One region of the Marinobacter sp. W-8 genome, then DNA from elsewhere that is predicted to be linked to it. Evidence: riboswitches for the same ligand, from Rfam matches in the RefSeq annotation. Region 1 holds a riboswitch; the other holds the start of a gene.
What was found. Region 1 has a riboswitch for thiamine pyrophosphate ahead of thiB (thiamine ABC transporter substrate binding subunit). Riboswitches for the same ligand answer to the same signal wherever they lie in the genome.
Positions count from the first base shown of each region.

Region 1 (14,471 bases):
CCGCTGGGAGTGATGACGTATCTGCCATTGGCCACACCGGAGTATACCCGCCGCTATTTTCCAGACGGGCTGAACAACAGGAGCCTGCAATCCGCGCCCGCCATCGTGTTTGGCCCCAACGATCAACTCCAGCATCGGTTTCTGGCCCAGGTTGGCTATCAGGGAAAGTTTCCGCACCACCTGTGCCCGTCATCCGAAGGCTTCGTAAAGCTCGCGCTGGCCGGCATGGGCTATGGAATGATTCCGGAAATTCAGGCCCGGGAGCATATCCAGGCAAATCGACTGGTTAGTATCGCCCCGGGCAGTGGCCTGGAAGTACCGCTTTACTGGCACTTCTGGCGGCACGGTGGGGAGTTGATGTCTCGGTTAACGCGCAAACTGCAGGATTCGAGCGAGTTGGTTTGAGCGGTTTCCGGTGATCAGGGTATCTGCCTAGAAAAAATAGCTATGCAAACCATCCAGACAGGAGTAAAGTGGCCGTCGTTGGAAAGATTTAGCAAAGCATTCATCAATAAGACGCATCCCTGTTGTTATAAGTAGTGTTCGTCCTGTTTTTGATCACGCCAGTTTTTATGTTTCCGCACACCGCTGACCTGCCCTCACAACGAGACCAGGCAGCACATTAAATGATTGAATTCAGGATAGTAAAATATGTCTACTGTTACCGGTACTGTTAAGTTCTTCAACGAATCCAAAGGCTTCGGCTTTATCACTCGTGAAGGCGGCCCGGACGTTTTCGTTCACTACAGCGCCATTCAGGGCGGCGGCTTCAAGACTCTGGCAGAAGGCCAGCAGGTTGAATTCACCGTGACTCAGGGCCAGAAAGGTCCTCAGGCGGAAAACGTAGTTGGTCTGTAATTAACAGCCCAGTACGATCAAAAAGGCAGCTTCGGCTGCCTTTTTTTGTTGCCTGAATTTCCGTGTTAGTCCGTATTCATCCTTATTAGTACCATGGTCGGGCTCACCTTGAGCCACGCTAAGGCCTATAATGCCTGCTCGGGTGAATTCACTCCCCAGGCCCTCGAGGCTCAGCAAACCAGAAAAGGCCCACCATGTTTTCTGACCAGTTCTATTCCGTCCAGGACGGACGTATTGTGATTTCCGCACCCCAGGCCAGCTACTTTGCCAAAGAGATCGCCGGGGACTTCAATCCGATCCACGATCCGGACGCCCGTCGTTTTTGCGTGCCCGGCGACCTGCTGTTCACCATTGTGGTGTCCCGTTTCGGGCTCTCAGAAAATATGACCTTCAAGTTCCGTAACCTGCTTGGTGCCGAGGTTCCGCTTGAGTTCCGCGAAAGCGAAAATGGCGAAGCCATCAACGTTGTCGACGAAGCCGGTAAGGTCTACCTGGAAGTTACCCGTAAAGGCGCGGTAACCCGGGATGAAAAAGTGATTGAAGAGTTCAGTCGGTGCTATGTTGCGGCGTCCGGGAAAAACTTTCCGCACACGCTCAAGCCCTTGATGGAATCACACGGGGTAATGTTCAATCCCGACCGGCCAATGGTGATGTATGAGAGCATGAGCCTGGCTCTCACACAGCTGGAGAATCCTCACCCAGACCTCGAATTGAACAACGCGGACCTGGAAGTTGCGGGTAAACGCGGCAACGTAACGCTTGAATACAACCTGCAGTCTTCCGGCAAAACCGTTGGCGAGGTTGCCAAGCGGCTGGTACTGGGCGGCCTTCGGGAGTACTGCCCTGAGGCCATGGCCGGCATCATCGAGGAATTTTACCGGCTCAAGGCAAGAGGCACCCGCTGGGGAATGGAGAGCGCTGATCAGCCAGCCGGATTGTAACGCTCCAACGTTTGCAGGCAGACATCCACGGTTACCGATAACGTTTTCAGCGCCGCAGCCCGGGCCCTGCCTTCCGCACTCGCCCGGTAGAGGTGTGGGGTCATTGCCAATAAATCGGCAATGGGCTCGGCGCCGTCAAGGTGCACTGTAAAGCGTATGTCCTGGGTGCCGATTCGCCGAAAACCTTCTGGTACCGGAGCCACTTTACGGGAGTCTGCGCGAACTTCCGGGTAGACAATCTCCCGCAATTCCCTCAGATGATCCTGGCCGGCGTCTACCTGTACCAGTCGCCCGCCTGGCCTTAAAACCCGCGCAAACTCCGGATACACCGGAAACCCGAAGAGGCAAAGCACACGGTCGACTGAAGCTGGTAACACCGGCAGATTGGCATTGCTGCCAACCACCCAGCATGCGCGCTTTTCCCTGCGCGCAGCCGCCAGCACCGCCCACTTGGAAATGTCCAATCCGAGCAACGATAGTGAGATTTCACCCTCCGGGGACGCTAGCTGACGCAAATAATAGCCCTCACCACAGCCGGCATCCAGGCAACTGAGTTCGCTGCCCGTGGCAGCGTCGTTCAGGATTGCCGCCGACACGGCATCCGCAATCGGGCGATAGTATCCCGCCTCAAGAAAGCGCTGGCGCGCGGCCACCATGGCTTTGCTGTCACCGGGTTCTTTCGAGCGCTTTTTCTGAACTGGCAGCAAATTTACGTAGCCCTGGCGGGCAATATCGAAGCTATGGCCCTGTGGGCAGCGCCAGACTTTGTCTTCCCGCTGCAGCGGATTGCCGTCGAGCGGACAGGCGAGGGATTCAAAGGGAGTGGTGTTCACTGAGCGTCCAAACGTTGGAAATGCCGGCGTATTCTAACAAGGAATATCCCATCAGGCTCGCAAACGGAGGAATGGCTTCCTATTCTTGTTGTGAACGACTGGAAAGCGCATAGATGCGTTCTCACCCAACCGGGAGGAGTCTCGTCCGTCATGGATAAGAAGAAGGACAGATCGTCGTCATCGTCACAATCGGAGCAAAGTGAACAAAAGTTCCATGAGTTGATTGAGAGCCTTCCGATGGTTGCCGTTCAGGGCTACGACCGGAATCGGAGGGTCATCTACTGGAATGAAGCCAGCACAAGACTATACGGGTACTCCAGAAATGAGGCTCAGGGAAAACGGCTGGAGGACCTGATTATTCCGGAAGCCATGCGCGAAGCCGTCATTGAGGCCCACACCAACTGGCTCGATCACAACATCAGCATTCCCGCAGAAGAACTGGCACTGAAACACAAGGATGGCCACCTGGTTCCCGTTTACTCCAGTCATGTCATGATCAAACAGGATACCGGCGAGTGCGAAATGTTCTGTATCGACATCAGCCTGGAAGAACAAACGCAAGCCAAGGCAGAACTGGTTCGCCGCGCCAGCTTTGATGATCTTACCGGGTTACCCAACCGACGCCTGATGGAATCTGAGCTTGAAAGCCGGCTGGTCGAAGCAGATCGCTGCAATCGCGAAGTTGCAGTGATCTTCATGGACCTGGACAACTTCAAATTGATTAACGATACCCTCGGCCACTATCAGGGCGACTCCCTCCTCAAATCGGTTGCCGACACCTTAAAGCAGGAATTGCGACACAGCGATCTGCTCTGCCGTTTCGGAGGAGACGAGTTCGTTCTGTTACTGTTCGATTTCCATGGCCCTGAAGGCATTCATGAATTACTTCAACGGCTGGTCAAGGCACTCGAAAGCAAGGTGCAGCTTCACGGTGATTGCCATCAAGTATCGGCAAGCTTTGGCGTCAGCCTGTACCCACACAATGGCGGCACCGCAACGGAACTTATGGGCAACGCAGACGCGGCCATGTACCGGGCAAAGGAGATCGGAAAGAATACGGTCTGCTTCTACACCTCTGATATCAACGACCGGCTCGTCAAATATCAACAGATTACCGCCCTGCTCCGACAAGCCCTGACGAATGGCGGATTGGAACTTTACTACCAGCCACAGATAGATCTGAGAACTGGCGGGACCACCTCCTGCGAGGCGCTGTTGCGGTGTTTCGACAAGGCATCAAACCTTGTCTCCCCGGCGACATTTATCCCGGTCGCTGAAAAATCCGGACTTATAAACCGTATCGGTGACTGGGTCATCGATGCCGCATGCAAACAGCTCAAAGCCTGGCAGGGAACTGAGCTCGCGGGCTTGCGTATTGACGTCAATCTGTCCGGTCGCCAACTGACCAATCCACACCTGGCTGACCAAATCCTGGAAACCATTAAACGTTATGGTTTGAAGCATGAGCAACTCGGGGTAGAACTTACGGAGAACGAGGTGTTTGGCAGCGAAGAGGGCCAAACCAGGCAACTGGAGCGCCTGAAGGCTGCCGGGCTCCATATATCCATTGATGACTTCGGTACTGGTTACTCTTCCCTGGTTTATCTTCGGAAGCTCCCGGTATGCAGCATAAAGATCGATCGAAGTTTCCTGCACTACGCCATGCAAAATGAAAGCGACATGGCAATCATGAAAGCCATGGTTACGGTCGGCCAGAGCCTTGGGTTGAGCATTCTTGTGGAAGGTGTAGAAACCGAGCAGCAGGCAAAGCTGATACGGGATCTCGGTTGCGATTTCGCGCAGGGCTTTCTTTACGCCAAACCGATGCCGGCGAGAGCGGCTGAGGCATTTATGAAGCCCCTGGCTTCGCGCAGTTAATGAGCAACAAACTTAGCCTGGCGTCCTTGAGGTCAGCCCCTTTGAAGGGATAGGTCTAACACCACCGGAGTATTCTCAGGCATATAACGTTCGTTGCAGGTACTGGCATTAATGAGACGGGTTTCGCCCTGCAGGTACTCACCATAGCCCTCATGAATATGCCCGAAGACATGAGCCTTCAGTATCAGCCGAGGACTACTGCCCAAGATCACAAGACTTTGATATAAGGGGGTAAAAATGGAGGCGCGGGTCGGAATCGAACCGGCGTACACGGAGTTGCAGTCCGCTGCATAACCACTCTGCCACCGCGCCGGGGAAGCCTGGATTCTGGCTTTTGCTCTCAGGAGGCATTGAGAGACTTGGAGAAATTGGAGCGGGAAACGAGATTCGAACTCGCGACCCCAACCTTGGCAAGGTTGTGCTCTACCAACTGAGCTATTCCCGCTCTAATGTTTCAGAAGCATTGCCTCGTCAACGGCTGCGTATTCTACGGATTCCGCCTTCGCCGTCAACACCTTTTTTTCAACTTTCTGTTTTTACTGACAATCTGAACAAAGTTTAGCCAGCAATAACTCAGGATCGATCCCCGGCCTGCGCTGTTACGTTACGCGCACCCGCCAACTGCCCGGCGGAATCGCAGTTCAGATAACTGGATGCCTGGAGCCACTCCTGGTCGGGATAGTACTTGAATACCAGCTGCCCGCCCTTGAGCTCGTCTACCACGGTTTTGATGATCTGGTTGTCTACCGCCGGGCAGCCATGACTGCGGCCGATTCTGCCGTACTTTGTGACCCAGCTGTCCTGAACATAGTCGGCACCATGGATGACAATTGCCCGCTGGCGAGCCAGGTCATTGAAGCCCGGCTCCAGTCCGTCCAGTCGCAACGAATAGCCGTGGGCCCCCCGATACGATTCGGCAGCCTTGAACAGGCCTATGCTGGACTGGTGACTGCCCTCGATATTGGAGAACGCGCTTGCCTCAGCATTGCCCGAGTTTTTACCGTGGGCCACCAGATCACGAAGGATCAACTCGCCTTCGTTCAGATCGAACAACCACAGCCTTTCTTTGGAGGACGGCAAAGAGAAGTCGATCACCGCCAGCCGCTCTGGCAAGGCCGTGCCATTGCTGATGGCACAACGGGTCGCTTTCAATGCGGCTTCGAGAACCTGTGGGCTCAGCTTGGGTGCCGCGGAGGCCAGGCGACCAAACATATCATCATTAGCGGATTGGGCGTGGCCTGCGGCCGACAAGCCAAGTGTAAAAAACACGCCTGCAAACAGGGCAGAAATCTTTCTTAGTTTGTGATGCTTGGGCATCAACCTTACCTCTCAACTCGAAGCTGTTTAATCCGTAGAACAAAAAATGCCCCATTCTACCAATAAAAAATGAGACACCCGTCATCGCCGTACAAAAAATAAACAAGCGGTAATCAAACATACGAATTCCGGGGCGTAGCTCCGGCGTGATAACATTGCAGTAACTCAACGGGGTGCCTGGAAGGGCTGAGACCATACCCGCGGAACCTGACCCGGTTAATACCGGCGTAGGGATTGAGTCACCACCTTTGGTGGTGTTCGCGGCATGGCCCCCCCGCTACTGAACAAGGTGCCGCTGTATGTTTTCACGCTTGATTCCCACACTTCTCGCCGTATCGCTGCCTGCGATGGCCGCTGCCGAAGAACCGGCCGTCCTGAATGTGTATACCCATCCATCCTTTGCCGCCGAGTGGGGCCCGGGGCCCGCTGTTAAAGAGGCGTTTGAAGAACAATGCGGCTGTTCCCTGAATTACACCGTGCTGGACAGCGGCGGAGACATTCTGCAAAGGCTCCGGCTGGAAGGAAGCTCCACACCGGCAGATGTGGTTCTCGGGCTGGATACCGGCACCATGGAGACCGCGCGTCAAACCGGCCTGCTGGGCCGCCACGGTCAATCACTGGAACGCCTGGCACTGCCCGTCAACTGGGACGACGACACCTTTGTGCCCTACGACTGGGGATATTTTGCTTTTGTCTACGATACCGAGCAGCTGCAAGAGCCGCCCTCAAGCCTCGAGGAACTGGTGAACGCGCCAGACGATCTCAAGATCATTATTCAGGATCCGCGCACCAGTACGCCGGGGCTCGGCCTGTTGCTCTGGATGCATACCGTCTATGGCGATCAGGCGCCAGCAAAGTGGCAGCAGCTCAGCAACAAGATTCTCGCCACCACCCAGAGCTGGAGTGACGGTTATTTCTCGCTATTCATGAATGGCGAAGCGCCCATGATCCTCTCGTACAGCACCTCGCCTGCCTATCACATGGCCATCGACAAAACTGACCGGTATCAGGCCGCCCGTTTCAATGAAGGGCATTACCTGCAGGTGGAAGTCGCGGCCCTGGTGGAAAGCTCCGACAACAAGACCCTGGCCAGAGAGTTTCTGGACTTCATGCTGACGGCGGACTTCCAGCGTCATATTCCACTGAAGAACGTGATGTATCCAGCGATTGGTCTTGGCGATGAATTGCCAAGCGTTTTCGACAAGCTGATCACACCACCCGAGGCCCTGTATATGGACCCGGCCAAGGTTGCCTCCATTCGTCGACAGTTGGTGAACGATTGGCTCAACGCACTGACCAACTGATGTAATGCCAGTACACACGAAAGCCGCCCCCTTCAGCCATCCAGGCTGGCAACTCTGGCCCGGCCTGTTACTCGGCACCGGGCTGTTGCTGCTGGTGGCACTCGGCCTGGGGAGCATACTGCAGGAGGCCGGCGAGCTGGACATGGGGAGTACGCTGGCAAGCTCCTATTTCCAGAGTGTGGTCCGCTTCACCCTCTGGCAGGCCTTTTTATCCGTCGTGTTGAGCCTGGCCCTGGCGCTCCCGGTGGCGACTGCCCTGGCCCGATACACAGGCTTTCCCGGACGCACTCTGATTCTGCGGCTGATGGAGCTGAGTCTGGTACTGCCCACCATCGTGGCAGTCTCCGGCATCATAGCGGTGTTCGGTCGGCAGGGCTGGTTCACCGGCCTACTTAACACCTGGCTTCCTGGAAATGGATGGAATCTTTATGGGCTGAATGGCATCCTGCTCGCCCACGTGTTCTTCAATGCACCACTGGCGGCCCGAATTCTTCTACAGGCCCTGGACTCCATACCCGCGCCGCGAATGCGGACCGCCTCTCAGCTTGGGCTCGGCGGCTGGTGGCTGTGGCGTGCGGTACACTGGCCCGCCATCAAACCGGTACTGCCCGGCGTGGCGGCACTGGTGTTCACGCTCTGCTTCACCAGTTTTGCCATCATCATGACGCTGGGCGGAGGGCCAGGAACAACCACCCTGGAAGTCGCCATCTATCAAGCACTGCGTTTCGAGTTTGATTTCGCCCGTGCCGCTTTGTTTGCCATTCTGCAGCTGTTGATCTGTGGCAGCCTCTGGTGGCTGGTTTTCCGGAAGCGTCTGGACACCGCTGTACTGCCAAACCGCCGGTTATCACGCCCGGTCCCTCTGTTTGCACGGCCCTGGCAAGGGTTTTCTGCGGGTCTGCTGTTGCTGATTTTCACAGCCTTTCTGGTCGCGCCACTACTGGCCATTATCCTGCGCGGTTTACCGGCGTTATGGCCAACGGCGGATACGCCTTCGATTTACCAGCAGCTATTGTCGGCCACCGCCCGCAGCCTTTTAATCGCTATTCCAGCCGGGCTCGGCTCAGTGGTCGTTGCATTGCTAACTCTGGCAGCCGCCAACCGGGCAGGTCAGCGCTGGCTGGCCATAGTGCCGGCTGTCACCGGCTATCTCCCCTTGATCGTTCCGCCTCTGGTACTGGGAACCGGGCTTTTTATTCTGTTAAGGCCGCAATTGGGGAATACCATGCAGGGCTGGTTTCTGGTGGCACTGATCAACGGGCTGATGGCCGTGCCGTTTGTGCTACAGATACTGCGCGGACCTCTCGCAAGCCTGGACTCCGGATCACTCAAACAGGCAGACCAGCTCGGTATCCTGGGTTGGTATCGATGGCGATGGCTGTATTGGCCGAATCTGCGCCGTCCAGTTGCTCTGGCCCTGGCGTATGGTGTGGCGTTATCTCTGGGTGACTTCGGTGTTATCGCCCTGTTTGGCAGCCCAGGCAAACCTACTCTCCCGGTTTTGCTTTACCAGCAACTGGGTAGTTACCGATTAGCGGAAGCCGCGGGTACCGGGCTCTGGCTGTTGGGGCTACTGATACTGATTTTTGTGTCGCTCTCCCGTGTTCCCGGCGTTAAGTCCAGAACAACTTCCGGCGCAAGCCAACCACTGCCGGAGCCTGAACATGCTTGAGATCAAAGATCTGGCCTTCGAGTATGGCCCTGACGGCCATCTCTGGCGATTCGATTTTTCCGTGCCTGCTGGTGAATGTCTGGCCATCCAGGGCCCGAGCGGTTCCGGCAAATCAACCCTGCTCAGTCTGGTTGCCGGTTTTCTCCCGCCAGCCAGCGGCCGGATTCTCTGGATGGACAGGCCCATTCAGTTGTTAAAGCCCTGGCAACGCCCGGTCACGAGCGTGTTCCAGGAACACAACCTGTTCGAACACCTGGATATCTTCACCAATATAGGCCTTGGCATTCACCCCGGCCTCAAGCTGGATGAATCTCAACGCCATGCCATTGAAACCGGGCTGGAACGCACCGGGTTAGCAGGTTTCGGCCCAAGAATGCCCGGCGAGCTTTCCGGTGGCCAGCGCCAGCGCGTTGCCCTGCTGCGCGCCATCCTGCGGCGCCAACCATTGCTACTACTGGATGAACCCATGACTGGCCTGGACACCGAGACCCGGAAGATCCTGTACGCCATGCTGCTGGAAGAGAAAGCCCGAGGCATCACCATGCTACTGGCCAGCCACGATGAAGAAGAGCGCAGAATACTGGCAGACAGCCACTGGAATCTTTAAGCTTTCAGAGAACTCAAACAGGGACTCCGTGACTCCGTGGCAAATGAACCCGGCCTATCTCAGCCACTTGGCGCCCACATTCCCGGTAATGCCGAACTCGGTGGTCATACGCTGAAGTTCTCCGGCGACTGGATACTAGCCCACTATTCAGCCCTGGATCGGCAAACAACTGCCCTGAACGCTCGCGCAGCCGGCTGCAACCCGGATTTTTCCGGCTTGGGCCGCCTGGACACCGCCGGCGCCTCGCTGATGGTGAAATTGCTTGGCAGCGACGCTCTGATCAGCGCTCTGGAACGAGCCCAATTGCCGGATGAACAGCGTGCCCTGATACAGGCGGTTGCAGAAGCCATGAACCAGCCGTCGGCGGAGGTCGCAACCGTTAACCCGGTCGTGGCGTTCCTGGCAGAAACAGGAAAAAAGGTTACCTCTCTGGGGCAGCTTATCTGGTTGTTGGCCGGGTTCATTGGCCAGACGCTGGGCACCCTGTTCTACATCCTGCCGCGGCCTAATCGCTGGCGTATGACCCCCTTTGTAGCGGCACTGCATGACACAGGCCTGAATGCCCTGCCCATTGTTGCCTTGCTCACCTTTCTGGTTGGCGCCGTGGTTGCGTTTCTCGGCGCGACGGTTCTTGAGGACTTTGGCGCGACTATTTACACCGTGGATCTGGTGGCGTTCTCGTTCCTTCGGGAGTTCGGCGTACTTCTGGCAGCCATCCTGCTGGCCGGCCGAACCGCCAGTGCATTCACTGCACAGATTGGTGCCATGAAGGTCAATGAAGAACTCGACGCCATTCGCACCCTGGGGCTCAATCCGGTGGAACTGTTGGTGGTTCCCCGGGTATTGGCGATGATGTTCAGCCTTCCCATTCTCACCTTTATCGGCATGATCTCCGGGATGGTTGGCGGGGCCATGGTTTGCGCTCTGGCACTGGACATTCCACCCAGTCAGTTCATTGCCATTGTCGAACGGGACATTGCCCTGAAGCACTTCCTGGTCGGCCTTGGCAAGGCGCCGGTGTTCGCGTTTCTGATTGCCGTCATCGGTTGCCTGGAAGGCTTCAAGGTGGCGGGCAGCGCACAGTCTGTCGGTGAACACACCACCTCAAGCGTGGTGCAGTCTATCTTTATGGTGATACTGCTGGATTCCGTGGCAGCGCTGTTTTTCATGGAAATGGGTTGGTAAGGCATGGCAGATCATCCGGTCATACAGGTACGCGCACTCGACAACCGGTTCGGCAGCCACATCGTTCATGAGAAACTCGATCTGGATCTTTACCCCCGGGAAATCCTTGGGGTGGTCGGCGGCTCCGGCACCGGCAAGTCAGTTCTGTTGCGCAGCATTGTTGGCCTTAATCCGCCATCCGGCGGACATATCACCGTGTTCGGTGAAGATCTTACGGAACTATCCGCCACGGAGCGCTCCCGCTATGAGCAGCGTTTCGGGGTTCTGTTTCAGGGCGGCGCCTTGTTCACCTCGCTGAACCTTGAGCAGAACATCGCACTACCGCTGATTGAGCATGCCCGGCTGTCGCGGGCCGCAGCGGAAGAACTGGCTCGAATGAAACTGGCCTTGACCGGCCTGCCGCCAGAAGCGGCCACGAAATACCCGGCCGAACTCTCCGGCGGTATGGTCAAGCGGGCGGCATTGGCCAGGGCACTGGCGCTGGACCCGGAAATCCTGTTTCTGGACGAGCCAACCGCCGGTCTGGACCCGATCGGTGCGGCCGCCTTTGACGAACTGATTGTGACCCTTCGCAACGCACTGGGCCTGACGGTGTTTCTTGTTACCCACGATCTGGATACCCTGTACACCACCTGCGACCGTGTCGCGGTTCTGTCTCAACGCAAGGTACTGGTTGCCGATACCCTGGAAAAGGTGGCACAAACCGACGACCGCTGGATTCAGGATTACTTCCACGGCCCCCGTGGCCGCGCGGCGATTGCTGCCCACAACAGGCTAACCGAACAGGAGCCCGGTTAATGGAGCCAAAGGCCCATCACGTTATCATCGGATTCTTTACCCTCGCGGCAGTCAGCGCAGCCTTGCTGTTTGCCTTATGGCTGGGCAAATCTTCCACCGACACCAACTGGGCCTATTACCGGATCGGGTTTGATCACCCGGTTGGCGGGCTGGCCAAGGGCAATCCGGTGCTCTATACCGGCGTTCCGGTGGGCGACGTGTTGGATCTCACCCTGGCGCCGGACAACCCTGCCCATGTGCGGGTACTGGTGCGGGTGAACCAGGACATTCCGGTACGGGAGAATACCCGCGCAGGCCTGGTACTGGCGAACATTACTGGCAGCATGAGCATACAGTTTACCGGAGGCACAACAGACAGCCCCATTCTCGAAGGCCACAAAGACAACCCACCACTGATTGCCGCCGAACCTTCCGCCTTCAGTAACCTGCTAACCAACGGCGAAGCCATGCTAGGTAAGGCAGAACAGCTGCTGGAGAGTGCCAACCAGCTGATGTCCGAGAACAACCTGAACAACATTGCCGAAATTCTTGAAAACACCCGCAAAGCCAGTGAATCCCTGTTGGCCAGCCGGGACGAGCTGGAAGCACTGATGGCCCGATTCGACGCAGCCGGAATACGCGCCGAAGAAGCTGCTATCAAGGTGTCTGCCGCAGCAGACAGGTCCCGAGAGGTACTGGATGAACGGGTAGAACCGGTTCTCCTGGCCATGTCCAGAGCGCTAACCACCCTGCAACCTACCCTGGACCGGCTGGACACCCTGACCGGCGATAATGAACTGGCGCTGGACGCCGGCCTTCAGGGTCTGGGAGAAATCACGCCGGCACTGCGGGAACTGCGCAGTACCTTGCGCAACCTGAACTCGTTTACGCGCAGACTGGAACAGGACCCGACCGGAACCTTGTGGGGCGGCGCCGGCATCAAGGAGTACGAACAATGAAAGTAGTATTCGCTCTTGCCTTGAGCCTGATTCTGGCTGGCTGCACGGTATTCCCGGTACCCGAATCCCCACGCTTGATGGAGCTGGCACCAGCAAGCGACTTGCCAGCATTTGGTCAGGCGCTGCCCGCAAGCCTTCGGGTAGATACGCCACTGGCTTCTGACCCACTGGACAGCACTCGTATTCTGATCAAACCGTCGGCATACGAATACCGGGCACTCGCAGGCGCCCGATGGCGGGAGAGTATTCCCGTGGTCGTTCGCGATCACCTGCTTGAAACTTTCCGGGCAAGTCGGGCGTTCGAGAATGTAATGACTGACACCAGCCCGGCCACGTCGGAGTTAACCCTGATCTCCGAGCTGACTGGATTTCATGCTGAAAACGGCGAGAATGGCACCCGGGTGGTGATCAGGCAGCACCTGCAACTGTTGGACAACCGAACCCGACAGAGTTTGTGTGTAAGGGATTTCGAAACGACCAGTGTTGCCGCCAGCACCGCCCTGGATGATCTCATGAAAACCTTCAGCGCCGTCGCCAATGACGCCGCAGGTGCCACTGTGAAATGGGCATATAATTGCGGCGTGGGTCGCTAAGGACGATGGAGCTGTTTGCTCAATTGGTTTTTCAACGATAGAATTCGCCCGGTTCCAGGAACGGAACGCTTACGCCAACTTCTTCACAAGGATCGTGCCATGTCCGCCATCCCCGGCCTTGAGTTTGTCGATAACACCAATCAGCGCACCCCCTGTGTACTGCTTCTGGATATTTCCTCCTCCATGTCTGGTGAACCGATTCGCCAGCTGAACGAGGGTCTGCGAGCCTTTGCAGAAGAGCTAAAATCCGACCCGGTTGCCTCGCTACGGGTTCAGGTGATGGTGATTACCGTTGGTGGCCCGGAAGACGTGCGCATCGTCCAGCCCTGGACCGACGCCGTAGACTTTGAGCCGCCCTATCTCCATGCCAATGGCCTGACGCCTCTTGGTCAAGGCATGGCCCTGGCACTCGATGAGATTGCCAGCCAGAAGGCGGTCTACGATGCCAATGGCATTTCCAGTACCCGCCCATGGGTGATTATGCTGTCCGATGGCTGCCCCAACGATTACGGCTGGGAGTCCTACGCCGATCAGGCCCGTGCTGAGGAAGAAAACAAGCGGGTCATCATTTTTCCCGTGGGGACCCGAGGTGCAGACTTCGAAGCGCTCGGTCGTTTCTCCAGCAAGACCCCTAAAAAACTCAAAGGCCTTCAGTTCCGGGAACTCTTTGTCTGGCTGAGCCGCAGTATGTCGACCGTCTCAGCAAGCGTGCCCGGAGAAAGGGTGAGCCTGCCAACCACGGATTCCTGGGCAGAAATCGAGGTCTGACATGGCCTTTCTGCACGGTGGTGCGTCTGCCACAGGGCGCAGCCATCTGGATAAAGGCACATCCTGTGAAGATGCCTGGCAGGTCATCGAGACTGACACATCAATTGCCGCCTGCGTCTGTGATGGCGCCGGATCTGCCAGCCATTCGGCCCGGGGCGCAAACCTGCTGGCATCTTCCGTTTGCCAGGCAGTGATTGCCTGTGCTGACCACCTGCACTCTCCAACGTGTGTTCTTGCTCTGGTCGAAGCCATCGAAGCGGCGCGCCAAACCTTATCAACCGAAGGCCCCCTGTCGGACTTTCACGCCACCCTCTGCGGCGTGGTGATGAATAAAGAACAGAGCCTGGTATTCCACCTTGGCGACGGCGTTGCCATGGGTGTCAATTCCGATGACTGGGATGATTTTGTGGTCAGTGAACCGGAGAACGGGGAATTCGCGGAGACGACCTACTTTTTCACTCTGCCCGGCTGGAAAGATCACCTGCGGATCTTTACCGCCCCCAAGCACTATAGAACCTGGTTCCTGATGTCTGACGGAGCGGCGAGCTTCGCGGTCAAGACATCACCCTGGCGCCCTACCCCGAACTTTATGAAGCCCGTTCACGATTACCTCACCGGGCTTCCCGACACCCACGCCAGAAACCAGGCGCTGATGAGCACTCTTGAGTCGCCGGACACCGACCGCATCACCGCTGATGACAAAACCCTGGTATGGATCGATGATAAAACGCGGCTCTGAACTGGTCCTCACCTATCCCGATGATAGAAAAGAGCGCTTC
Region 1 covers NZ_CP172297.1:2,008,292-2,022,762, forward strand. Annotated here, with positions in the region: gene ACF8YQ_RS09345 (LysR family transcriptional regulator ArgP) at 1-405, shown strand, start outside; gene ACF8YQ_RS09350 (cold-shock protein) at 652-858, shown strand; gene ACF8YQ_RS09355 (DUF3581 family protein) at 1,053-1,799, shown strand; gene ACF8YQ_RS09360 (putative RNA methyltransferase) at 1,781-2,632, opposite strand; gene ACF8YQ_RS09365 (putative bifunctional diguanylate cyclase/phosphodiesterase) at 2,783-4,510, shown strand; tRNA gene ACF8YQ_RS09370 (tRNA-Cys) at 4,749-4,822, opposite strand; tRNA gene ACF8YQ_RS09375 (tRNA-Gly) at 4,880-4,955, opposite strand; gene ACF8YQ_RS09380 (murein L,D-transpeptidase catalytic domain family protein) at 5,084-5,827, opposite strand; TPP riboswitch at 5,987-6,078, shown strand; gene thiB (thiamine ABC transporter substrate binding subunit) at 6,127-7,131, shown strand; gene thiP (thiamine/thiamine pyrophosphate ABC transporter permease) at 7,136-8,803, shown strand; gene ACF8YQ_RS09395 (ATP-binding cassette domain-containing protein) at 8,796-9,410, shown strand; gene ACF8YQ_RS09400 (MlaE family ABC transporter permease) at 9,489-10,595, shown strand; gene ACF8YQ_RS09405 (ABC transporter ATP-binding protein) at 10,599-11,393, shown strand; gene ACF8YQ_RS09410 (MlaD family protein) at 11,393-12,331, shown strand; gene ACF8YQ_RS09415 (ABC-type transport auxiliary lipoprotein family protein) at 12,328-12,924, shown strand; gene ACF8YQ_RS09420 (VWA domain-containing protein) at 13,024-13,692, shown strand; gene ACF8YQ_RS09425 (PP2C family serine/threonine-protein phosphatase) at 13,694-14,431, shown strand; gene ACF8YQ_RS09430 (hypothetical protein) at 14,388-14,471, shown strand, end outside.

Region 2 (14,471 bases), 1.4 Mb from region 1:
GGGAACACCACTAAAACTCACATCCCGCGCTTCCTCACCCGTCAGCGACAGGCCACTGATGGCCCCTGTCGCCTCGCTGTGGGCAATCACCCCTGCCAATTGAGCTGAAACCGTGACCAGAAAAGCTTCTTCACCTTCATCGAAGCAACGGGAACTCTCCCGCTGCTGCACCACCAGCACGCCCATTACCCGGCGATGGTGGATAATCGGCACCCCCAGAAACGAGCGAAAGCGCTCCTCACCGGTTTCCGGGAAGTAACGGTAGCGCGGATGGGATGGCGCATCCTCAAGATTGATGGGTTCTTCACGGGAACCGACAAGCCCCACCAGACCCTCGGAGTAGGCCAGGCTGACCTGGCCCACGGAGTCTTTGTAAAGGCCTTCAGTGGCCATCAGGATATAGCGATTGGAGGCGGGATCCAGCAGATAAACCGAGCAGACTTCTGTGCCCATGGCCTTTTGCACCCGCGATACAATGATTTCCAACGCCTCCTGGAGATCGCGGGCGCTGTTTACCTCTTGTACTAGACTTCGCAGGATGCTCAGCATGGAGTCAGTCCGTCATTTCTGATGTTCCTTCATACGCCATGGGTTCTCGGCCCGGTGCCACTGTTCCATGTTATGAAACAGTCTTGGAGCCAGCTCCCTCAACGCGCGTCTGTATACTTCTCGTTTGAATGAAACCACCTGCCCCAACGGATACCAGTAGCTCACCCACTGCCAGCCGTCGAATTCCGGTGAATCCGTGCCATCCACGCGTACGTGCGCGTCTGGCGATAACATCCTCAGCAGGAACCATTTCTGTTTTTGCCCCACGCATACGGGGTGCGAGTTATGGCGTACCATCCTCCTCGGAAGCCGGTAACGCAGCCAGCCTCGGGTGCAGCTGATGATTTCCACATCGCTGGCACACAGGCCGATTTCCTCTCCAAGCTCCCGGTAGAGTGCATCCTCGGGGGTTTCGTTGTGCTTGATCCCACCCTGAGGAAACTGCCAGGAGTCCTGCCCTATTCGCCTTGCCCAGAGAACTTCTCCCCTGTGGTTGGCCAGAATGATTCCGACGTTGGGTCTGAAACCGTCTGAGTCGATCACGGCACAGTCCTCGTAGTAGTCGGCTGCCGGTTATTTTTTAACCGGCGAAAATTGTCCAAGTTGCTCTCATTCTTACAGAAACCCAAGACTTCGGCAAACGGAGCTGTTGGCGGCACGTTACTGGCGTGCCGTGGTAGACTGTCGCCTTTGCCATAAGGCCTGTACGGATGGGAGGAGAAGGCTTGACGCTCGCGATTTTTGATCTGGATAACACTTTGCTGGCCGGGGACAGCGACCATGCATGGGGCGAATTCCTGGTGGAAGAGGGCATGGTGGATGCGGAGGAGTACAAGCGGGCCAACGACCGCTTCTATCAGGAATATCTGAATGGAGAGCTGGATGTTTTCCATTACCAGCGCTTTGTCCTGGCCCCCCTCACCCGCCACAATCTGGAAGAGCTTGAAGGCTGGCGGGCTGCTTTCATGGCCAAGAAGGTGCAGCCGATGATGCTGGACAAGGCGGTGAAGTTACTCGCGGATCATCGCGAGCGGGGCCACACGCTGATGATCATTACGGCAACCAGCCGTTTTATTACCGAACCTATCGCCGAAATGCTGGGAGTGGATCATTTGATTGCCACTGAGCCAGAGCTGGTGAACGGGAAATTCACGGGTGAAGTGGCGGGCACACCGAGTTTTCAGGAGGGCAAGGTGGAGCGGCTGAATGACTGGCTGACTGCCCACGGCGAGAGCCTTGAGGGCGCCTGGTTCTACAGCGATTCCCACAATGATTTGCCGCTGTTGCGGAAGGTGGATAATCCCGTGGCGGTGGACCCGGACCCTACCCTGGAGAAAACGGCAATTGAGCATGGCTGGCAGGTTATGTCCCTTCGGAGGTAAGAACTTCCGGCCAGTAGCGGGGTAGGGTTCTCCGGGATACGCTGTAAATACATCCATGTACGCTCGACAAAATCATCCATGATTTTGACGATCCCGGAGAACCCTACCCCGCTACTGGCCTACCTCTGGCGAATATGCCTCTCACAAAAACCCTGTCAGGGAACGCACAAAACAAGACTTGATGTAGTCGGTCTCCGGAATCCCCGGTACGATCGGATGATCCGGCGCCTGGTGACCCTGTTCCAGCAACTGCACAAACCGGTCGATCTTACGGCCGCTGCTACGAATAATATCGATCAGCTTTTCCTGGGAAAGGTGCATGGAACAGGAGGCCGACACCAGTAGTCCGTCGCGCTCCAGCAGCCGGAGCCCCAATTGATTCAACCGGGCATAGGCCTGTTCGCCGGCTTTCTGGTCCCGGCGGCGCGGGATCAAGGCAGGAGGGTCCAGCACCACGATGTCGAATTTTTCCTTTTCGTCCGCCAGGGCTCTCAGGGCATCAAAGGCATCGCCTTCAATGGTATCCACGTTTTCCAGCCCGTTCAGTTTGGCGTTGTGGTGTACCGCATCTACGGCGGCTGACGATGCGTCCACGCAGGTCACCTGGGATGCGCCGGCGCAAGCGGCCTGAATGCCCCAACCGCCCACGTAACTGAACACATCGAGAACTTTTTTGCCGGGCGCGTAGGCCTGCAGGCGCTGGCGATTCATGCGGTGGTCATAGAACCAACCGGTTTTCTGGCCGCCCGCCAGGGGCACTTCAAAGCGGGCGCCGTTTTCTTCCACCAGCACAGTGTCGGCTTCCGGACCGTGGGCAAATTCCACGTACGTATCCAGCCCTTCTACTTTGCGCATTTTTCCATCGTTCTTCAGCACGATGATGCGGGCATGAGCCAGGCGCTGGACGGCACGGACAATAGCCTCCTTCATCTGCTCCATGCCGGCGGTGGAGATCTGCACTACGACGACATCATCGAACCGGTCTACTACCAGGCCAGAGAGACCATCGCTGTCGCCGAATACCCAGCGATAGAAGGGTTTATCAAACAATCGCTCCCTCAGACTCAGGGCCGCCACCATGCGATCGGTCAGCCGCTTGGGCGTCATGCCGTGAGCAGCATCACGACTGATCAAACGACCGCAGATCAGGGCATGGGGATTCACAAACGCCACCCCCATCGGTTTGTCGTTCGATGCCCGAACCTGCACCTGCGCGCCGGACTGAAACTCCGTCAGCGGGCTGCGGCGGGTATCCACCTCGTTGCTGTACACCCACAAATGACCGGCCCGGAGACGACGTTCTGCGCCTTTGCGCAGGTATAGAACGGGGAAATCCATCAACAATTATTCCTCAGCGGCCACGTGTTCAGCGTAGGAAGCCGCATCCATGAGGCCTTCCAGCTCGCCTTCGTCGGCCAGCTTTACCTTGAACATCCAGCCATCGCCGTAAGGGTCTTCGTTCACGATCTCCGGCTCGTCTTCCAGCTTTTCATTGATCTCGATGACCTCGCCGGTTACCGGACTGAATACGTCTGAGGCGGATTTCACGGATTCTGCCACGCCGGCTTCTTCGCCGCCGTTTACCGTTGCGCCCATTTCCGGCACACCGATGTAGACCACGTCGCCCAGCTGCTCCTGGGCAAAATCAGTGATGCCCACGGTGGCGGTGCCGTCGGCATCCACGCGCACCCACTGGTGAGTTTCGATGTACTTCAGATCAGAAGGGATTTCGCTCATGATTTGTGTGTCCTGTAATAATTTTCCGCGCAGTTTAACCGAAGAGATTAGTTCCAGCGAATGCTGCGGGCCAGCTTCACGAACGCGTTCAGATAATCCACCGCCTCATCGCGCTCCCGGAAACCCAGAAAAATCTGTTTGGGCATACCTTGTTGTCCGAGTTTCAGGGCTCTGATGGGCATATTCCGGGCATAGTCATCCACCAGCCAGCGTGGTAGCGCACTCACCCCCCGCCCTGCAGCAACCATCTGCAACATGATATCGGTGGTTTCAATGGTCTTGTGGCGCGCCGGTGTGGTATGAGCCGGCAGGAAAAACCGCGTGAAGATGTCCAGACGCTCTACTGCCACCGGATAAGTAATCAGAGTTTCTTTTTCGAGTTGATGCGGCTCTACCCATTTTTCATCGGCAAGCGAATGATCCTCCGACACCACCAACACCTGTTCATAATCAAACACGGGCTCAAAACGTACGCCTGGTTTGTGCAACGGGTCCGGGGTAACCAGCAAGTCGATGTCATGACCAAACAACGCGCCCATGCCGCCGAACTGGAACTCCTGTTTGACATCCACATCGACATCCGGCCACTGCTGCAAGTAAGGGCCTACTACTTTCAGAAGCCATTGATAGCAGGGGTGACACTCCATGCCAACTCGCAAGCTGCCGCGCTGCCCTTGGGCAATCTGGTGAATCTGCATCTCAGCGTGTTCAAACTGCGGCAGCAAACGATTGGCCAATGCCAGCAGTTGATGACCAGCCTGAGTCAAACGCAACTGACGCCCCTCTCGGAGCCAGACCGAAGTGCCCAGTTGTTGCTCCAGTTTACGAATAGCGTGGGACAACGCCGACTGGGTGAGGTGTAGCTGTTCCGCCGCAGCCGTCAGTGAACCCTGGCGCTCCACCGCTCGCATGATTTCCAGATGATGCCGCTCGACCATAACCTGTCCGTGAACGTTTTTCATGATTTAGTGAAATAATACCATTTTTATTCATGCAAAAGCCCGCCTAACCTTGAGACCTGACTCAACACACAGGATTCAAGGACTCAATCATGGCAACCACACATAACCTCGGCTTTCCCCGTATCGGTGGCCAGCGTGAGCTGAAATTCGCGCTGGAAAACTATTGGGGCGGCCGGCAAACCGAACAGGAACTGGCCATCACGGCAGCCGATCTGCGCCGGCGTCACTGGCAGCAACAGGCCGGGCTCGATTACGTGCCGGTGGGAGATTTTTCCCTTTACGACCAGGTACTGGATATGTCCGTCACTCTGGGCAACCTCCCGATCCGGGCCGCCGGCAAAGAAGGCTCGGAGCTGGACGCTTACTTCCGTGCCGCACGTGGCCGGGGTGCCAATGATAGCCCCTGCTGCGCCACTGCCGCTGGCGAGATGACCAAGTGGTTTGACACCAACTACCACTATATTGTGCCGGAGCTGACAGCTGACACTCACTTTGAACTCAATCCGGAACGACTGTTAACACAACTGTCCGAAGCACGGAAGCAGGGACTCAACGCAAAACCCGTGATTATTGGCCCGGTGACCTATCTCTGGCTGGGAAAAACCTCGGATGGAAGCAGTCCTCTGGATTTGCTGGAGCGCCTGCTACCGGTGTACTCCGAACTCCTGGAAGCCCTGGCGGATGCCGGCGCGGAATGGGTTCAGATTGACGAACCTGCCCTGGTCACGGACCTGGACGCCAACTGGCGTTATGCCTTTAATCTGGCTTACCACCAGCTCAAAACGAACCGCCCGAAACTGCTATTGGCCACCTATTTCGGCGAGCTCAGGGACAACCTTCAGCTGGCGTGCGAATTGCCCGTTGCAGGCCTGCACGTTGATGCCATCAGCGCGCCGGCCGAGGTCAGTCGCGTGGCAGACTGGCTGCCGAGCCACAAGGTGCTTTCTCTCGGGGTGGTCAACGGTCGCAACATCTGGAAATCGGATCTGAACAGCACTCTGGGCTGGTTGGAGCCCCTGAACGAAAAACTGGGCCAACGTCTGTGGCTGGCACCGACCTGCTCGCTTCTGCATGTCCCTGTCGATCTCTCCCGGGAACAGGAGCTTGATAGCGACATCCGCAACTGGCTGGCGTTTGCGGTTCAGAAACTCGACGAACTGAAGATTCTCGCCAGAGCACTGAACGAGGGCCGCAGCAGCGTGCGCGCCGAGCTGGCAGACAATCAATTGGCCATCGATAGCCGCCGCAGCTCCCATCGCGTGACCAATCTGGAGGTTCGAAAGGCCGTTGCCGCCGCCACGTCTGAGCTTGGCAATCGCCAGAGTCCCTACCCTCAGCGGATCGTCCGCCAGCGGGAGAGACTAAACCTGCCCGCCTTCCCGACCACGACCATCGGATCTTTCCCGCAAACCCGCGAGATTCGACAGGCGCGACTGCAATTCCGTAAGGGCGAGCTGAGCGAACAGGCTTACATCGAACAAATGCGAGCAGAAATCGTTCGTTGCGTGGAAGAGCAGGAAAAGCTCGGACTGGATGTCCTGGTACACGGCGAACCCGAACGTAATGACATGGTGGAATACTTTGGCGAGCAACTGGACGGCTATGCCTTCACGCGCTTCGGCTGGGTTCAGTCTTACGGTTCGCGCTGCGTGAAACCTCCGATTCTGTTTGGCGATATCCGCCGACCCCAGGCCATGACCGTGGAATGGATCCGCTATGCCCAGTCGCTGACGGACAAACCAGTGAAAGGGATGCTGACCGGCCCGGTGACGATTCTGAACTGGTCTTTCGTGCGGGATGATCAGCCTCGCAAGGATTCCTGCCTGCAACTGGCCCTGGCAATTCGCGAGGAGGTTCAGGATCTGGAACAAGCCGGCGTGAACATCATCCAGATCGACGAAGCCGCTCTGCGCGAAGGTCTGCCGCTGAGAAAGTCGGACTGGGCAACGTATCTGGAGTGGGCAATCAACAGCTTCCGCATCGCCGCCAACGGCGTAGATGACAGCACCCAGATCCATACCCATATGTGCTACTCGGAATTCAACGACATCATCGAAGCCATTGCCCGTATGGATGCCGATGTCATCACCATCGAGACCTCTCGGTCAGACATGGAACTGCTGGATGCGTTCCGGAGCTTTGAATACCCCAACGACATTGGTCCGGGCGTATACGACATCCATTCGCCCAACATTCCAGACAAGGAACATATCATCAACCTGATGACTCTGGCGGCTGAACGTATCCCCGCAGAACGGCTGTGGATTAACCCGGACTGCGGCCTGAAAACGCGGAAATGGGAAGAAGTGACGCCGGCACTGGAAACCATGGTAGCGGCAGCGCGGGAACTGCGCAGCTCAGTTCTGAGGATTCAAAACGGCAGGTGTACTGAGCTGAATTCACCTGCCGGGTTGCAGCGCTGCCCGGATTAAGCGGGGCTTGACTCAGACAGAACAGCCTGAGGCAAGCCTTAATCAGTACCCGGAGCTTTCCTCATCCAGATCAAACTCGAAACTGTCTGCCCGGCGGACTACCGTCTTGAAGCTGCCCGAGGGATCAAGCTCCAGCCAGCGATAGCCGGGGGCCAAAGGTTCCACGGCAAAGTCACTGGATCCTGTGGCGAACTGGATGCAAGTAGAAGGGGTGGCTAGCAGGCAAGCACCATTGCGCTGCTGCTCAAGCTCTTGATGGATATGGCCCCACAGCACTACCCGAACCTGCGGATGCCGGTCAATCACTTGCCAGAAGGCGTCCCGGTTTTTGAGCCCGATTTTTTCCATCCAGTCTGAGCCGATATCCACCGGGTGGTGATGCAGGCAAACCATAGCAGGCAGCTCTGGTTGCTCGGACAAAGCCCTATCGAGAAAACTCAGCTCATCGGCCGAAAGCTCTCCAAACACCTTGCTGTGTACCGAGGAATCGAGCATGACAAACTGCCAGCCGCCCTGGATCCATTGTTTCTGATCAGAGCCGGACTCCGCCGCAATGGAAGACAAGAGCGCGGAATCGTCATGATTGCCAGCAATCCAGAGCGAGGGGCAATCAAACGCCTTCAGTTGTTCAGCGAAATAGCGATACGCCTCCGGCGATGCATCCTGGGTGAGATCTCCGGTGGCAAGAATCAGGTCGGGCTGGCCGTGATTACGAAGCACTTCGTCAATCACCGCCGCCAGGCTGTCACGGGTGTTGACTCCCAGCAAGGCGCCATCCGCAGACGCCATCAGGTGCGGATCGGTAAGCTGCAACACATTGAGTGGGCGCGCCGTTGTGGGTTTGGTCATGCCAGGCCTGTTCTGTTTTCTGCAAGCAGTTGATAATCCAGACAAGTGTACGATGGCTTAGTTCAGATTGATTGTTCACGAATGGAAGGTGGATCACATTCTGACCAGCGGCACGCTATATTTTGCAGTATTTGACAACTCTGCCACAGGTCCGACAACCGGCTTTATAGACTTTCGGCGAACTGAGAAACCGTTCAGAGATGAGGGTTTTCAATCGATGCCTTCGCCCGCAGACCAGGCTGCATGCTCCATCGGCAGGTGGCCGAAACGCAGGCAGTAGTCCAGCCAATCGGCCAGGAAGCCGTTCACCTGAACCTTTTCATCCGGGTGATGCATAAACCGGTTCGGATAGTCATTCACGGGCGCAATCTGTCGTTGCCGGTAGCAGCTGATTACTTCGGCCATGAGGGCATCGTGGTATACGCGCACAGTCATCCGCGGGTTGTTCAGCCATCGGCCGCTGTTGTGGACTTGCTCCAGCAGCAGGGTTTCTGTGAATCTGGCCGTTTGCAGCACTTCAATTCGCACCCGGCCCAGGTACTGGTTCTCCCGGTGCAGTTCGAACTCACATACGGGTTTGCCATCCACCTCAAGCTGGCGCAGCTTGCGCAGGCGCTGATAGTTGCCGTCGCAGAGCGCCCCCAACTGGCGCAGGTCCGGCACATATTGCCTGGGCCGCTTTACCCACTCCGTCATGCTTGCCACTCCCGCCGCAAACGCTCCCGGTTCAATTGCAGCCACTGGATGGCAATAATCGCGGCGGCGTTATTGATGCGGCCATCAGCAATCATGGCAAAGCATTCTTCCGCTGACACCACGTGGCTGAGAATGTCCTCGTGCTCATGTTCCATACCGAAAACACCACCAGCCTCGGCGGTGCTGATCTGACCGCAATACAGGTGGATCATTTCCGTGGTACCGCCGGGGGAAACCAGGTAATCGCAGATTTTGTCCAGGCGACTGAAACTCAGCCCAGCCTCTTCCTGACCTTCTCGCTGGGCCACCTCTTCCGGACTCTCACCATCCTCATTCATGCCAGCAACAAGTTCCAGCAACCAGGGGGACTGGTTACGGTGGAGCGCCCCCAAACGAAACTGCTCCAGAAGTACAACCTCGTCGCGCGCCGGATCGTATGGCAGCACGCAGGTGGCATCACCCCGGATAAACAGTTCCCGGGTAAAGACGGGCATGTCGCGACCATCGAAGCGCGGATGCGTCAGCCAGAGTTTGTCCATTCGGAAGAAGCCCTGGAACACGGTTTCACGTTTTTCGACTTTGACGTCGCTGGCGTTGAACTGGAATGGTTTTGGCATTACTTCACCCGGTTGCGCATTCGGCCTTGAACGATAGCCGGAGCCACGGCGGGGTGCAAGTTAACACCCCGCCAGGCTCGGATTCACGCCATCACGGAACCAAGTGAATGCGGGTCAGATCTTGTCGTAGATCTTGCTGCCCGATTCCACGAACTCCCGTGATTTCGCCTGCATACCGGCATCAATCGCCGACACCTCATCGATACCGTGCTCTGCCGCGTAATCCCGGACCTCCTGGGAGATTTTCATGGAGCAGAACTTGGGGCCACACATGGAGCAGAAATGCGCCACTTTGGCCGATTCCTTGGGCAGGGTTTCGTCGTGGTAGGCGCGGGCCGTATCCGGGTCCAGCCCCAGGTTGAACTGGTCTTCCCAGCGGAACTCGAATCGTGCTTTGGACAACGCATTGTCGCGGATCTGGGCACCCGGGTGACCCTTTGCGAGATCTGCAGCATGCGCGGCGATCTTGTAGGTGATAATGCCGGTTTTCACGTCGTCCTTGTTGGGCAATCCAAGGTGTTCCTTGGGCGTGACATAACAAAGCATGGCACAACCGTACCAACCGATCATGGCCGCCCCGATGCCGGAGGTGATGTGGTCATAGCCCGGGGCAATATCGGTGATCAGCGGTCCGAGCGTATAGAACGGCGCTTCGTCACAGCATTCCAGCTGTTTGTCCATGTTCTCCTTGATCAACTGCATCGGCACATGGCCGGGGCCTTCGATCATGCACTGGACGTCGTGCTTCCAGGCAATTTTGGTGAGTTCTCCGAGGGTTTCCAGTTCACCAAACTGGGCAGCATCATTGGCATCGGCAATAGAGCCCGGGCGCAAGCCATCACCAAGACTGAAGGAGACATCATAGGCCTTCATGATTTCGCAGATGTCTTCAAAGTGCTCGTACAGGAAACTTTCCTTGTGGTGAGCCAGGCACCACTTGGCCATGATGGAGCCACCTCGGGACACGATGCCGGTGGTGCGTTTGGCGGTCAGTGGCACGTGGTGCAGGCGTACGCCGGCATGGATGGTGAAGTAATCCACGCCCTGCTCCGCCTGTTCAATCAAGGTGTCGCGGAAGATTTCCCAGGTCAGATCTTCGGCCACGCCGCCGACTTTTTCCAGGGCCTGGTAGATGGGCACGGTGCCGATGGGAACCGGGGAGTTGCGAATGATCCATTCCCGGGTTTCGTGAATGTTCTTGCCGGTGGACAGATCCATGATGGTATCCGCTCCCCAGCGAATGCCCCAGGTAAGCTTTTCCACTTCCTCTTCAATGGAGGAGGTCACTGCCGAGTTGCCGATGTTGCCGTTGATCTTCACCAGGAAGTTACGGCCGATGATCATCGGTTCAATTTCCGGGTGGTTGATATTGGCGGGGATAATGGCGCGGCCACGGGCCACTTCGTCGCGGACGAACTCCGGGGTAATTTCTTTCGGCAGGTTGGCACCGAAGGACTGGCCAGGGTGCTGATCCGCCAGCAACCCATTCTCACGGGCTGCCTGCAGCTTCATATTCTCCCGGATGGCAATGTACTCCATTTCCGGCGTGACAATGCCCTGCCGGGCGTAATGCATCTGGGACACATTGTTGCCGGGTTTGGCACGCAGGGGTTTGCGCTCGTCCATAAACCGGAGCGGATCCAGAGTCGGATCTTTCATACGCCGGCGGGTAAACTCAGAGGTATACCCTTCCAGTTGTTCGACATCGCCGCGTTCGGCAATCCATGCAGCGCGCACCGGCGGCAGCCCCTTGCGCAGATCAATGCTGGCTTCCGGGTCTGAATAGGGCCCGGAGGTGTCGTACACCACCACTGGCGGATTCTTTTCGCCGCCCATTTCAGTGGGCGTGTCGCCCACAGTAATTTCCCGCATAGGCACGCGCAGATCGGCTCGGCTACCCTGCACGTATATTTTTCGTGAGCTTGGTAATGGTTTGATTGCTGCGGAGTCTACTTGTGCGGAATCGCTCAGGTAGGATGGGATGTCCGTCATCGTCTGCTCCCGTGTTTGCTCAGGTGGTCGGGTCGCGTATGACGGAGTTATGCCGAAGGTAATTCGAAACCTACTTCCGGCATGGTTCGTACGGTCTTAATCCCTACGCCGGTATTATCCGGATCAGGTCGCGGGTTCTGCGTTGCAATCTCAGCCGATCACCTGCTTCAGGCGAATCAGCACCCCGTCAAGACGCGATAAATATTCTGTTTTGCTCACAAAATGAGTGAGCTTTTCAAGTGTAGAGACGGGAACGATTATTGTCCATAATGGGCCACCAATACCTTTGGGTCACTATCGGGATAAACCCGCGCTCTACACGTTGACCTGCCGATACCTGTGTCCAGATCACGGATGCCCGGAGATAGTTTTCAGGAGCAATAATGAAGAAACGTTTACTTCCAGGTTTGATCACCCTGCTGGCAGCCCAGCCCGCTTTCTCTCTGGATCTTGTGGAGGCTTATGAGCAGGCACTGTCATATGACTCCGGCATCGCCTCTGCGCTGGCACAGTTTCAGGCCCAGCAAGCCGCCAGCGATGTGAGCAAGAGTACCTTATTGCCGCAGGTTGGTGCGTTTGCCGAAGCCAACCACACGGATTTCGACGCTGAAAACGGCCCGGGAGACAGCTACAAGTCATTCAACTATGGCGTGCAATTGTCGCAACCGGTTTTCCGCGCCGACAACTGGTTCCGCTACGACGCCAGCCAGTTCCAGACCGAAGCCGCCCAGGCCCAGTACAACCTGGCCCAGCAACAACTGATTCTGGATGTTGCAACCGCCTATTTTAATGTCCTGCGCGCTCAGGATACCGTTGCAACAGCTCGCGCGACTGAAGCAGCAATCCAGCGCCAGTATGAACAGGCGCAGGAACGCTTCGACGTCGGCCTGATCGCCATCACCGAGGTGTACGAAGCCCGCGCCAGCTATGACGACAGCAAAAGCCAGCGCATCGCAGCCGACAACCAGCTGAATGTCGCCCGGGAGCAGCTGGCGCGACTGACCGGCGAATACGCCGATGACCTGGAAAACCTGCGCGAGAATTTCCCGCTCGGTCGACCTGAGCCCATGAACCCGAATGCCTGGGAAACAACAGCCCTGGACCAGAACTGGTCCATTCAAGCGGCTTTATCACAACTGAACGCCAGCGAGGCCAATCTTAAAGTTGCCAAATCCGGCCATTTGCCAACACTGGACCTGGTGGCATCCTATGGCGAGTCCGAGCTGGACGGCGCCCGAAACCCTCAGCAGGAAGGAACCCAGGGGGTTATTGGCCTGGAGCTCAACGTGCCTCTCTATATGGGCGGCGGCACCCAGGCCGGCGTGCGCCAACAACGCTCTCTGGTCACCGCTGCAGAGCAGGATCTGAACACCGTCCGTCGCGATGTACAGGTAAACACCCGCAGCCTGTTCCTCACCGTGAACAACAACGTGGAAACGGCATCGGCACTGGAGCAGACCATCATCTCTCGTCGTAGCGCCCTGGATGCCACCCGGGCCGGTTATGACGTTGGTACCCGCAACATCGTGGAAGTGCTGGATGCAGAGCGGGCTTACTACGTCGCCCTGCGGGACTACGCCAATGCGCGGTATGATTACGTGATCAACACTCTGCAACTGAAACAGGCGGCCGGAACCCTGAGCCCTCAGGATCTGGTGGATCTGAACAACTGGCTGAGTGAAGGTGCCCGCGGCATAGAAGCGATGGCAGAGGAAGACCGTACACTGGACAATCCGGCCCAGTAATCCCCAAAAGGCGAACCCCGGGTATCACCAGCGATACCCGGGGCTACAAACGTTCAATAATCCCCTCGACAACCTTATCCAAGGCACCCCGGTTTTTCTGAACGACGCTTAATGCACGCACTCCGTAGGCCCGGCATTCCTCTTTATCAGTCATCAGCTTACTGAGCGCCATGGCCAGGGCGTCCGCCCCGTCTATTACCTGGACAGCACCATCTGTCAGCAGGTGCTCGTATATGGTTTCAAAATTGAAAACATGAGGACCTGAAAAAACCGGTATTCCCCAGGCTGCCGGCTCCAGTGGATTATGCCCACCACGCTCGATCAACGAACCTCCAACAAAGGCGATATCACTGGCACCGTACAGCATCATCAGTTCGCCCATGGTGTCACCCAGATAAACCTGAGCTTCGGCAGGGTCATCACCGGTTGAACGACGGGCAACAGAAAACCCCTCTTTCTCCGCCAGCTCGGCGACAGAGTCAAAGCGATCCGGATGCCTGGGCACAATAATCAGCAAAGCCTCAGGATGTTGCTGAAGTATTCCCTGATGAGCGTCAAGCAACTGCTGGTCTTCTCCGGAATGCGTGCTGCCGGCAATCCAGACCGGGCGAGCCCCAAGCTCCTCACGCAAGGCACGGGAAGCCGCACGCACATCATCCGGTATATCGACATCAAACTTCACACTGCCAGTAACCTCAACGTGGGAGGCGGCAACGCCAATGCGCCGAAACCGGTCAGCATCCCGGTCGGCCTGCGCCGCCACCCAGGTAATGCTTTTCATGATCGGCGCGGCCAGCCCTTTGACCCGTTCGTAACCACGGGCAGAACGCTCGGACAAGCGCGCATTTATCAGGAAAACCGGAACTCTCCTCCGGCGGCATTGGCGGATCATATTGGGCCAGATTTCAGTTTCGAGAATAACCAGAATCCTGGGATTGATGCGATCCAGAAAGCGACGGATAGCTCCGGGCGTATCGTATGGGGCGTAGGCATACGTTACCCTGTCACCGAACATCTTGCGGGCCTGGGCCAACCCGGTATCGGTCATCGCCGTCATCAGAATAGTGGCACCCAGATTCCTGGCGAGCAGGCGCCTGACCAACGGGCCTGCCGCAATGGTTTCACCCACAGACACGGCGTGTACCCAGATAACCGGCCCAGAAATTTCGGGCACCCAACCCAGGCGGTGTTGCCAGTCGCGCCGAAGGGCGGGCGCTTTACGCCCTTGCCACCACAGCCGGATCAGTATGAACGGCAGCACAAGGCGGATCAGCTGGGAATAGATAAACTGGAACACGCAGGACTCCCGGCAAAACAGTGCGTTATCATAGGGCCAATTTTTCTTTGGACGGGCATCTTGCCCCCCGGAAAACCGTTTGTCGATGCAGGATTCACGATTTTGAAGAAGAAGTACCGCAAACTACCACGAAACACAGACTATTCAGCCTACCGCCATCCACGATGGTGGCCAACCTGGCTTGGCATAGCCGCGATGTGGCTAGTGGCCCAG
Region 2 covers NZ_CP172297.1:645,401-659,871, reverse strand. Annotated here, with positions in the region: gene ptsP (phosphoenolpyruvate--protein phosphotransferase) at 1-549, opposite strand, end outside; gene ACF8YQ_RS03025 (RNA pyrophosphohydrolase) at 562-1,092, opposite strand; gene ACF8YQ_RS03020 (HAD family phosphatase) at 1,275-1,931, shown strand; gene ACF8YQ_RS03015 (class I SAM-dependent rRNA methyltransferase) at 2,073-3,269, opposite strand; gene gcvH (glycine cleavage system protein GcvH) at 3,276-3,668, opposite strand; gene ACF8YQ_RS03005 (LysR family transcriptional regulator) at 3,716-4,606, opposite strand; gene metE (5-methyltetrahydropteroyltriglutamate--homocysteine S-methyltransferase) at 4,720-7,062, shown strand; gene cpdA (3',5'-cyclic-AMP phosphodiesterase) at 7,105-7,911, opposite strand; gene ACF8YQ_RS02990 (DUF1249 domain-containing protein) at 8,122-8,607, opposite strand; gene ACF8YQ_RS02985 (NUDIX domain-containing protein) at 8,604-9,224, opposite strand; gene thiC (phosphomethylpyrimidine synthase ThiC) at 9,339-11,216, opposite strand; TPP riboswitch at 11,300-11,413, opposite strand; gene ACF8YQ_RS02975 (TolC family outer membrane protein) at 11,600-12,961, shown strand; gene waaA (lipid IV(A) 3-deoxy-D-manno-octulosonic acid transferase) at 13,005-14,258, opposite strand; gene lpxL (LpxL/LpxP family Kdo(2)-lipid IV(A) lauroyl/palmitoleoyl acyltransferase) at 14,361-14,471, shown strand, end outside.
Region 2: it holds a riboswitch for thiamine pyrophosphate, as region 1 does, so the genes downstream of both, thiC (phosphomethylpyrimidine synthase ThiC) here and thiB (thiamine ABC transporter substrate binding subunit) in region 1, are expected to answer to the same signal.